Regions from separate parts of the Bradyrhizobium sp. AZCC 1693 genome, predicted to be linked through region 1. Evidence: predicted binding sites of a transcription regulator. Region 1 holds the regulator's gene; each other region holds the start of a gene.
The links. The regulator PhoB, encoded in region 1, activates phosphate uptake and scavenging genes when phosphate is short. The targets are predictions, from matches to a motif close to TGTCATNNANCTGTCAT.
Positions count from the first base shown of each region.

Region 2: a site for PhoB is predicted at 1,567-1,583, ahead of V1293_RS03390 (RNA degradosome polyphosphate kinase). Genes of this name have one in related genera too.
Region 3: a site for PhoB is predicted at 1,681-1,697, ahead of V1293_RS22650 (DUF2794 domain-containing protein). Genes of this name have one in related genera too.

Region 1 covers NZ_JAZHSD010000001.1:4,411,374-4,414,578, reverse strand. Annotated here, with positions in the region: gene pstB (phosphate ABC transporter ATP-binding protein PstB) at 1-453, shown strand, start outside; gene phoU (phosphate signaling complex protein PhoU) at 465-1,181, shown strand; gene phoB (phosphate regulon transcriptional regulator PhoB) at 1,192-1,896, shown strand; gene V1293_RS21125 (GcrA family cell cycle regulator) at 2,065-2,574, opposite strand; gene V1293_RS21120 (aspartate aminotransferase family protein) at 3,078-3,205, shown strand, end outside.
Region 2 covers NZ_JAZHSD010000001.1:689,018-692,222, reverse strand. Annotated here, with positions in the region: gene purM (phosphoribosylformylglycinamidine cyclo-ligase) at 1-103, opposite strand, end outside; gene V1293_RS03400 (CDP-alcohol phosphatidyltransferase family protein) at 252-794, shown strand; gene V1293_RS03395 (chromosomal replication initiator DnaA) at 833-1,510, shown strand; gene V1293_RS03390 (RNA degradosome polyphosphate kinase) at 1,658-3,205, shown strand, end outside.
Region 3 covers NZ_JAZHSD010000001.1:4,752,862-4,756,066, forward strand. Annotated here, with positions in the region: gene V1293_RS22640 (Bax inhibitor-1/YccA family protein) at 1-365, shown strand, start outside; gene V1293_RS22645 (GNAT family N-acetyltransferase) at 509-1,039, shown strand; gene V1293_RS22650 (DUF2794 domain-containing protein) at 1,298-1,669, opposite strand; gene V1293_RS22655 (DUF1223 domain-containing protein) at 2,167-2,928, opposite strand; gene acnA (aconitate hydratase AcnA) at 3,076-3,205, opposite strand, start outside.

The sequences.
Region 1 (3,205 bases):
TACGAAAACATCGCCTTCGGTATCCGCCTCTACGAAAAGATCTCCAAGTCCGAGATGGACGGCCGGGTCGAGAAGGCGCTGCGCGGCGGCGCGCTGTGGAACGAGGTCAAGGACAAGCTGAATGCAAGCGGCCTGTCGCTGTCCGGCGGCCAGCAGCAGCGGCTCTGCATCGCCCGCACGGTTGCGGTACGGCCCGAGGTGATCCTGTTCGACGAGCCGTGCTCGGCGCTGGATCCGATCTCGACCGCCAAGATCGAGGAGCTGATCCAGGAACTGGCGGAGGACTACACCATCGCGATCGTCACCCATAACATGCAGCAGGCGGCCCGCGTCTCCGACAAGACCGCCTTCATGTATCTCGGTGAACTGATCGAGTTCGACGACACCAGCAAGATTTTCACCTCGCCCGGCGATCGCCGCACGCAGGACTACATCACCGGCCGTTTTGGTTGAGGAGATAACACATGGGTTCTGAACACACCGCCAAGGCGTTCGACAGCGATCTCCAGGAACTGACCCGTCTCGTCGCCGAGATGGGTGGCCTGTCGGAGCGCATGATCACCGAATCCGTCGACGCGCTGGTCCGTCGCGACGTAGCGCTTGGCAAGCGCGTCGTCGCCGCCGACGTCGAGATCGACCGCCTGCAGCATCTGATCGAGGAACGCGCGGTGCTGACCATCGCCCGCCGCCAGCCGATGGCGATCGACCTGCGCGAAATCGTCGGCGCCATGCGGGTCGCCACCGATCTGGAACGGATCGGCGACCTCGCCAAGAACATGGGCAAGCGCGTCGCGGCGCTGGAGAACGATTTCCAGCCGCTCAAGCTGATGCGCGGCCTCGAACACATGACCGACCTGGTGCTGTCGCAGGTCAAGTCGGTGCTGGACGCCTATGCGGCGCACGATCTGCCGGCGGCGATGGCGGTGTGGAAGGGCGACGAGGAAGTCGACGCCATCTGCACCTCGCTGTTCCGCGAACTCCTGACCTACATGATGGAAGATCCGCGCAACATCTCGTTCTGTATTCATTTGATGTTCTGCGCCAAGAACATCGAGCGGATCGGCGATCACGCCACCAACATCGCCGAAACCGTGTTCTACATGATCGAGGGTCAGCAGATGCTCGACGAGCGCCCGAAGGGCGACATGACGACGTTTGCCACCACCGTACCGAACACTTGAGGACAGCAGAATGAGCGCGCGCATTATGGTGGTCGAGGACGAGGAAGCGCTGACCACGCTGTTGCGCTACAACCTCGACGCCGAAGGCTATGAGGTCGAAACCGTCGGCCGCGGCGACGATGCGGATACGCGGCTGAAGGAGCGCGTGCCCGATCTCGTCGTGCTCGACTGGATGCTGCCGGGGCTGTCCGGCATCGAGCTCTGCCGCCGCCTGCGCGCCCGGCCGGAGACCAAGCAATTGCCGATCATCATGCTCACGGCACGCGGCGAGGAGAGCGAGCGGGTGCGGGGCCTGGCGACCGGCGCCGACGATTACATCGTAAAACCGTTCTCGGTGCCGGAACTGCTGGCGCGGGTGAAGGGCCTGTTGCGGCGCGCAAGCCCCGAGCGGCTCGCCACGGTGCTCACCTATGGCGACATCGAACTGGATCGCGAGAAACGCCGCGTCGCGCGTTCGGGCCGCCAGATCGATCTCGGCCCGACCGAGTACCGCTTGCTGGAATTTTTCCTCGAACATCCCGGCCGCGTCTTCAGCCGCGAGCAATTGCTCGACAGCGTCTGGGGCCGCGACATCTATATCGACGAGCGCACCGTCGACGTCCATATCGGCCGTCTGCGCAAACTGCTCAATCCCGGCCGCGAGCAGGACCCGATCCGCACCGTGCGCGGCGCGGGTTATGCGCTGGATGACCGGTTTGCGAAGGTGGAGCCGTAAGGCTCCAGCGCGTCACCCGCACTCCATCGTCGTCCCCGCGAACGCGGGGACCCATAACCACAAATCTCGATTGTTGAAATGCGCTGGAGCCCCAGCGTGACATAACCACGAACGCCTGTGGTTATGGGTCCCTGCGTTCGCAGGGACGACAACTGCTGCCGCGTGCCCTTACCTTGTCTGCTTCGGCGCCTGCCGCCGCCGGTCGGCGGCGGGCTGATAGGCGATGCGCGAGTGGTGCGCGCAATAGGGCAGGCCGGTAAGCGCCCTGCCGCCGCAGAAGAAGAATTCCGGGCTCGAGGGATCGCCGACCGGCCAGTGGCAGGTCGCCTCGTTCAGTTCGAGCAGCGACAGCCGCTGGCTCATCGGCACCACGTTGTCGAAGGCGATCGGATCCGGCTCCATCTCGACCTCGAAGGCGTGCGCAAGCGCGGTGTTGCCGCGCGAGACCGGGCGCGACACCCGCATCATCTGTTGCGCCGGGCGCGCCTTGCGCTGCCGCGGGGCCGCCGAGGAGGGGCTCTTGGCGCGGCCGGACAGGCCCAGCCGGTGCACTTTGCCGATCACAGCGTTTCGCGTCACATTTCCGAGTTCCGCGGCGATCTGGCTGGCCGATAATCCGGCTTCCCAGAGCTTTTTCAGTTGCTCGACGCGATCGTCGGACCAGGTCAATACCGTCATCGCATTCTTCCCTTCGCATCGCGCCGGCCAATCAGGGGCAGCGCTGGCGACGTCATTCGTCTCAAAAATCCCTGCGGTCAGAATCCCTTAGCCCTCGCCGGGCGCGAAAACCGCGCCCGAACGTTTACGCCGTACAAAATGGACTCTAGGGATCAGAACTGCCGCACGAGATGTCGTACCCGACAGCCCAAACGCTACAATATGGCGTGACTCGGGCGCAAGAGTCCGGGCCCGCGCGTCCACATGTTCCGACATCTAGGCATTGCACTGCGTGTTTTCCACCACACCGCAATCTTACGGATTTCCTTAATCTTGCGGTGCAGGAAAGGCGGCTTCGTGGCGTGTTGACAGCGCCCCCCGCCCACATAGAATACCTCGCACGTGCCGCCCTTAAGAGGCGGCACGTTTCGTTTTCGCAAGACCGGCCGTTGCCGCGTTCGCGCCAATGCACGCGTGTGCTCCGCGGCAGGTCTTACCTTCAGTGCAAACCTTTTGTGATCGCCATGACCAATAGCGCCACGTCGCATCTGCTCCCCGTCTTTGCCAGGGTCGATCTCGGCTTCGAAAGCGGCGAGGGCTGCTGGCTGACCGCGACCAATGGCGAGCGCTATCTCGACTTCACCTCGGGCGT
Region 2 (3,205 bases), 3.7 Mb from region 1:
CAGTGGCGCGGACCATCGGCTTAATGAGATCGACCAGGCGGTTGCCCGCATCGATATCGACGCCCGAATCCGCGTAAGTCAGCCCGTTTTTGCGGTCGATCATGCCCAATTTCCGTATGATGACCGCTGGTTACGAGGAATTCCGCGATCCTGCAATGGCTCGCGAACGCTTCTCGCATATACTATGTAGATAAGGTCCGGCAGAACCCGCCAGGGGCCGGATTTGGGCCGGGAGCCGGGAAGCGACCGAGTTGAGTATTCCGAATATCATTACGCTGGGCCGCATCATTCTGGTGCCGGTTATCGTCTGGGCGATCGTTTCCAGCCAGATGGAGATCGCGTTCGCGATCTTCGTCATTGCCGGGGTCAGCGACGCCGTCGACGGCTTTCTGGCCAAGCGGTTCAACATGTCGAGCGAGTTGGGCGCCCTGCTCGACCCGCTCGCCGACAAGGCGCTGCTGGTTTCGATCTTCGTGGCGCTTGGCATCTGGGGCGCGGTTCCGCGCTGGCTCGTCATCCTGGTAGTGTCGCGCGACATCATGATCGTCACGGCCGTGATCGTCTCATGGCTGTTCGACAAGCCTATCCCGATGAAACCGCTGATGGTATCGAAGCTCAACACGGTGGCGCAGGTGGCGTTCGCGGCGCTGGTGCTGGCTTCGCTCGGTTTCAATTTCAAGCCGGCGCCCTATGACGTGATCCTGATGGGTTTTGTTACGGTCTTTACTTTGGTTTCCGTCTCGCTCTATCTCGTCGAGTGGGTGCGGCACATGAGCACGATCGAAGCGCGCTAAATCGTGTATTTGCTGTAGTATCCCGTCCGGAGATTTGCGTGGCAGTCCGCGTTCAACCTCGTCAGCTAGCCTTTGCGCTGCCGCATGCGGAAAGCCTGACCCGCGACAATTTCCTCGAAGGCCCGGCCAATGAAGCCGCGCTCTCGCTGATCGAAAGCTGGCCGGACTGGCCGAACCGCGTGATGCTGCTGGTGGGACCTGAGGGCTCCGGCAAAAGCCATCTCGCCGCGATCTGGGCTGAACAGGCCGGTGCGCGCTCGATATCAGGACACGCGCTTAACTCCGCAGCCGTCCCCGGCGCGCTCGCCACAGGCGCCCTGGTGGTTGAAGACCTGAGACCGGCAGATTTCGACGAGCGCGCGATGTTCCACCTCCTGAACCTGGCGCGCGAGGACGAGGCCTTCGTCCTGATCACGGGGCGCGTTCCGCCTGTCGCGTTCGAGGTCGAGTTGCGCGACCTCAGGTCAAGGCTGCGCGCAGCACCCGTCGTATCGCTATCGCCGCCCGACGACTTGCTGTTTCGCTGCCTGATCGTCAAATTCTGCGCGGACCGCCAATTGAGCATCGACGAAACGGTCGTGAGCTATCTCACCACCCGGATCGAGCGCTCCTATGCCGCTGCCCGCCAGGCGGTCGACCTGCTGGATACCGAGGCGCTGCGGCTCGGCCGGCCGGTGACCCGGGCGCTGGCCGCGGAACTGCTGCGCAACGCCTGACCGGCGGTGCGTGCTGCGTCCTGCCGCCTTGACGGCGACTATGGGCGGAACATCAATGTCATTGAAACGTCATCGGCGTATCACATGGTGTAGGCGGCATTTCCCTTAAACTAGCCCCGCGCCTCTCCCGAGATGGATCAAAGCCTTATGGAATCGGCACAAGTTATTGAAATAAAAGAAAAAGAGCCAGTTGCCGAGGCTCCACCCTCGATTGCCACGAGCCCGGAACGATTCATCAATCGCGAACTATCCTGGCTGCATTTCAACCGCCGGGTGCTCGAGGAATCGGTCAATCCCGGCCATCCCGTGCTGGAACGGGTGCGGTTCCTGTCGATTTCCGCCAATAACCTTGATGAGTTCTTCATGGTCCGCGTCGCCGGCATCAAGGCGCAGGTCCGTGAAGGCATCGCCGAACGCAGCCCCGACGGCATGACGCCGTCCGAGCAGCTCACCCTCATCAACAAGACGGTTTCGGAGCTCGCCTCCGACCAGCAGGCGATCTGGCGCGATCTGCGCGCCACCCTGTCGGACGCCGGCATCTTGCTGGTCGACGGCCACGACTTCACCAAGCCGGAGCGCGGCTGGCTCGAGGATCACTTCCTCCGCAACATCTTCCCGCTGCTGACGCCGCTGGCGATTGATCCGGCGCACCCGTTCCCGTTCATCCCCAGCCTCGGCTTCACCATCGCCCTGCAGTTGTTGCGGACCTCGGACGGCAAGGCGATGAACGCCCTGATTCGCATGCCCGGCAAGATCGATCGCTTCATCCGCATGCCTGCGTCCGGGGACGGCGCAGTTCACCTGATCCCGCTGGAGCAGGCTACTGGCCTGTTCATCGGCCGCCTGTTCCCCGGCTATACCGTCAAGGGCCAGGGTGCCTTTCGGATCATCAGGGACTCCGAACTCGAAATCGAGGAAGAAGCCGAGGACCTGGTCCGCCTGTTCGAGACCGCGCTGAAGCGGCGGCGGCGGGGATCGGTGATCCGGCTGGAGATGGAAGCGAAGATGCCGGAAGCGCTGCGCGGCTTCGTGCAGCAGGCGCTTTCCGCAGCCGATGACGAGATGTTTCTGGTCGATGGCGTGCTGGCGATGAACGAGCTCTCGCAGCTCACAAGGCTGGACCGACCCGACCTCGAATTCACGCCCTATGTGCCGCGCCATCCCGAGCGGGTGCGCGACCATGCCGGTGACATTTTCGCCGCGATCCGGCAGAAGGACCTGATCGTCCATCATCCTTACGAATCGTTCGACGTCGTCGTGCAGTTCCTGCAGCAGGCCGCCCGCGACCCTGATGTCGTCGCCATCAAGCAGACGCTGTACCGCACCTCGAACAATTCGCCGATCGTGCGCACGCTTGCCGAAGCAGCCGAGGCCGGCAAATCGGTGACCGCCCTGATCGAGCTGAAGGCGCGGTTCGACGAGGAAGCCAACATCCGCTGGGCGCGCGACCTCGAACGCGCCGGCGTGCAGGTGGTCTACGGCTTTCTCGAACTGAAGACCCACGCCAAGCTGTCGATGGTGGTGCGGCGCGAGGGCGGTAATCTCACAACCTATGTGCATACCGGCACCGGCAATTATCATCCGGTCACCGCGCGCATCTATACCGACCTCTCATACTTTACATCGGACCCGATCATCGGCCGCGATGCGGCGCGGGTGTTCAACTACATCACCGGCTATGCCGAGCCGAGCGAC
Region 3 (3,205 bases), 340 kb from region 1:
TGTTCTTCATCACCGCGGCCACCTTCGGCGCACTGAGCCTGTACGGCTACACCACCAAGCGTGACATGAGCGGCATGGGGTCGTTCCTGTTCATGGGCCTGATCGGCATCATCATCGCGAGCCTGGTCAACCTGTTCCTGGCCAGCTCGATGCTGCAGTTCATCGTCTCGGTGGTCGGCGTGCTGGTGTTCGCGGGCCTCACCGCCTGGGATACCCAGCGGCTGAAGAACGAGTACATCTACGGCTATGCCTCGGGAGGCGCTGACGTTGAGGAGCGTGCGGCGATTACCGGTGCGCTGTCGCTCTACCTGAACTTCATCAACCTGTTCACGCTGCTGTTGCAGCTGCTCGGCCAGCGCGACTAAGCGCTGCCGCAGAGGTTACAAGTCGAAGCCCCGGCCCAGCGGCCGGGGCTTTTGTTTGGTCCAATACGCGTCATGCCCGAGCATGACCCGGCCATGCCGGAAAGAGCGTTGATCCGGATGCGCCTGCTGATATCTTTTCGGCCATGTCCGCCGCTGAAATCCGGCCCGCCACCGAGGCCGACCTCCCCGCCATCACTGAAATCTACGAGCATGCCGTGCGCTACGGCACCGCGACGTTCGAGCTCGTCCCGCCGGATTTGGCCGAGATGACCCGGCGGTTCAACGTCCTGGTGAACGGCGGCTTCCCCTATTTCGCGGCCTCGGTCGAAGGCGATGTGATCGGCTACGCCTATGCCGGCCCTTATCGGCCGCGGCCGGCCTATCGTTTCACGGTGGAGAACTCGGTCTACTTGCAGCCCTCGATCCACCGCCGCGGCATCGGCCTGCAACTGATGCAGCGGCTGATCGCCGAATGCGAGGCGCGCGGCTACCGGCAGATGATCGCGGTGATCGGCGATTCCGCCAATGCCGGCTCAATCGGCGTTCACACCAGGACTGGCTTCCAGATGATCGGAACCCATCCGAGCGTCGGCTTCAAATTCGGGCGCTGGCTGGACACGGTCATGATGCAGCGTGCGCTCGGCGAAGGCAGCACGACGCTCCCCGCTTCGTAGTCTGGAGAACCGTAGCGCCTCTTTGGCGGTACACCGCAGGACCCAGACTCAAAATCGCGAAAACAACCCCATGCAAAGAAGCGTCGTAGCTTCGTAATGTGGGCAAAGCCAACGGGTCACGCGAATGCGCGCCCGGCGACGAGCGCAATTGCGCTCGCACAGTGATGACAGGCTCCGCGCGCCCACCGTTCTTGCTCCCGTTGGGAAAGATGGTGGGCACGGCGCAAGCGCGCCTTTGCCCACCCCACGGCGGCTTCGCTACACCAGCGCCAGCTTGCGATCGATCACCAGCAGCACGCGTTCGAGTTCGTGGCCGCGGCGCAGGATCAGGCCGGTCGCGGAGATCACGCTATACATGCCCTGCTTGCGCGCCAGCCGCGGATCCTTCTCGATCCGGTAAATCGGCACTTCGGAAGCGCGGCGGAAGACCGAAAACACCGCGCGGTCTTTCAGGAAGTCGATGGCGTAGTCGCGCCATTCGCCGTCGGCGACCATGCGCCCATACAGATTGAGGATACGGTTGAGTTCGAGACGATTGAACGTGACACGATTTGGCGGTGGAACTGCAGTGGCGGGGCGCGCCACTGCGCGGCTCTCGCTTGGATCGGTGTCCTCCGATATCGAGCTCATGGAGCGCCTCCTGTCATCTCAGGCTCGTTCCCGAAAACCGGTCCCCACTTTTCGGGAGCATGCCGAGGTCCACATGATTGCGCTAACCGCAGGACCCTGCAAGGGGTGCAAATACAAAGGGAACCGCGCCGGATGACCCGGTATCACAGGAAATCTCGATTCACGGGATCGTTAGCGGAATCTTATTGCTGCCCCACTTCCGCCAAGCGTCCGCCCCGCTAGGTTGCGACAAGATAATCCTGCGTTGGCCCGGTCCTTTCGGTTCCGGATTCCTCAGCCCCCAGCCCCCCGGGGCCGTCGGGATCGGGTCTGTTCGCAGAGGGAGTTAATCCCGATACTGGGCCAACGAAAGTTGGTCCTTTTTCTTTTGGGGGTCAGGCTTGGAGATCGGGCCTAGAGATCAGGCTTGGAGATCAGGCTTGGACACGACGGCATTTCGGCGCGTTTGAACCGCGCCTGCTGCAGCGACACCATTCAAGAAAATTCCGATAAGAGAACTATCGCAGCTCGGTGTAGGCGGCGCCAAGCATCGCGCCCGGCTTTTCGCGGTTGCCGTCCTGGACATAGACGATCGCGGCATCGACGCCTTCGCGGGAAATATTCTCCACCGGGATGGTCCAGCTTCCCGCGCCGCCGTTCCAGTCTCCGACCTTCACGAGATTGCGCACCACGTTGTAGTAGGTGATTTGTTGGCCGCGATTCTCGCCGCGCCCGATCGAAATCGGCACCGCCCGCGAGACCGAGCAAAGCCAGACTTCGCCGCGACCCGTCGCCGACACCTTGCTCGCCTCGACCGAGACGTTGATCAGCTTGCCCGACAACGTCATCGTCACCGGCACCGACATCACGCCCTCGGCCTTGCTCGTGTTCTTGATGGCGCCCTCGATCGCGGCACGATCGCTGCCGATCACCTGCGCCGAGCCATTGACGATCATCTGCGGCGTATAGAGGTTGCGGTCGCCGCGCACATGCGAATAGGCTTTTTGACGCGCGCTGAACCGCGAGTCCGCCAGCGTGTCCTTCCAGCCGAGATAATCCCAGTAGTCGATCGGCATGCTCAGCGCGATCACGTTGGGATCTTTTGCGAGTTCGCCGACGATCCTGTCGGCCGGCGGACACGACGAACAGCCCTGCGACGTGAACAGTTCAACCACGGCGCGCGGATCGGCATGCGCCGGGCGAATGACGGCGATGATCGCGCAGACACCGAGCGCACCGGACCACCGCGATATGCCGCTATAGGCCATCATCGCTGTCATTGGCCGAACCGTCCGTCCGTATTTTTACTGGGCATGGTTTGATATCCTGAAAGCGTGCCCCAGACGCGCGAAAGCGGCCTTGTCATAGGCCGCCTTCTTCCTGCTCGCCACTCACTTCGCAGTGAGGCACTGATCACAAATCCGCGTTTAAGCCGCGAGTTTGCGCAGCACATAATGCAGAATGCCGCCGTTTCGGTAGTACTCGAGCTCGTCGAGGGTATCGATGCGGCAAAGCAGCGGCACGCGCGTGAGCGAACCGTCGCCGGAGACGATCTCG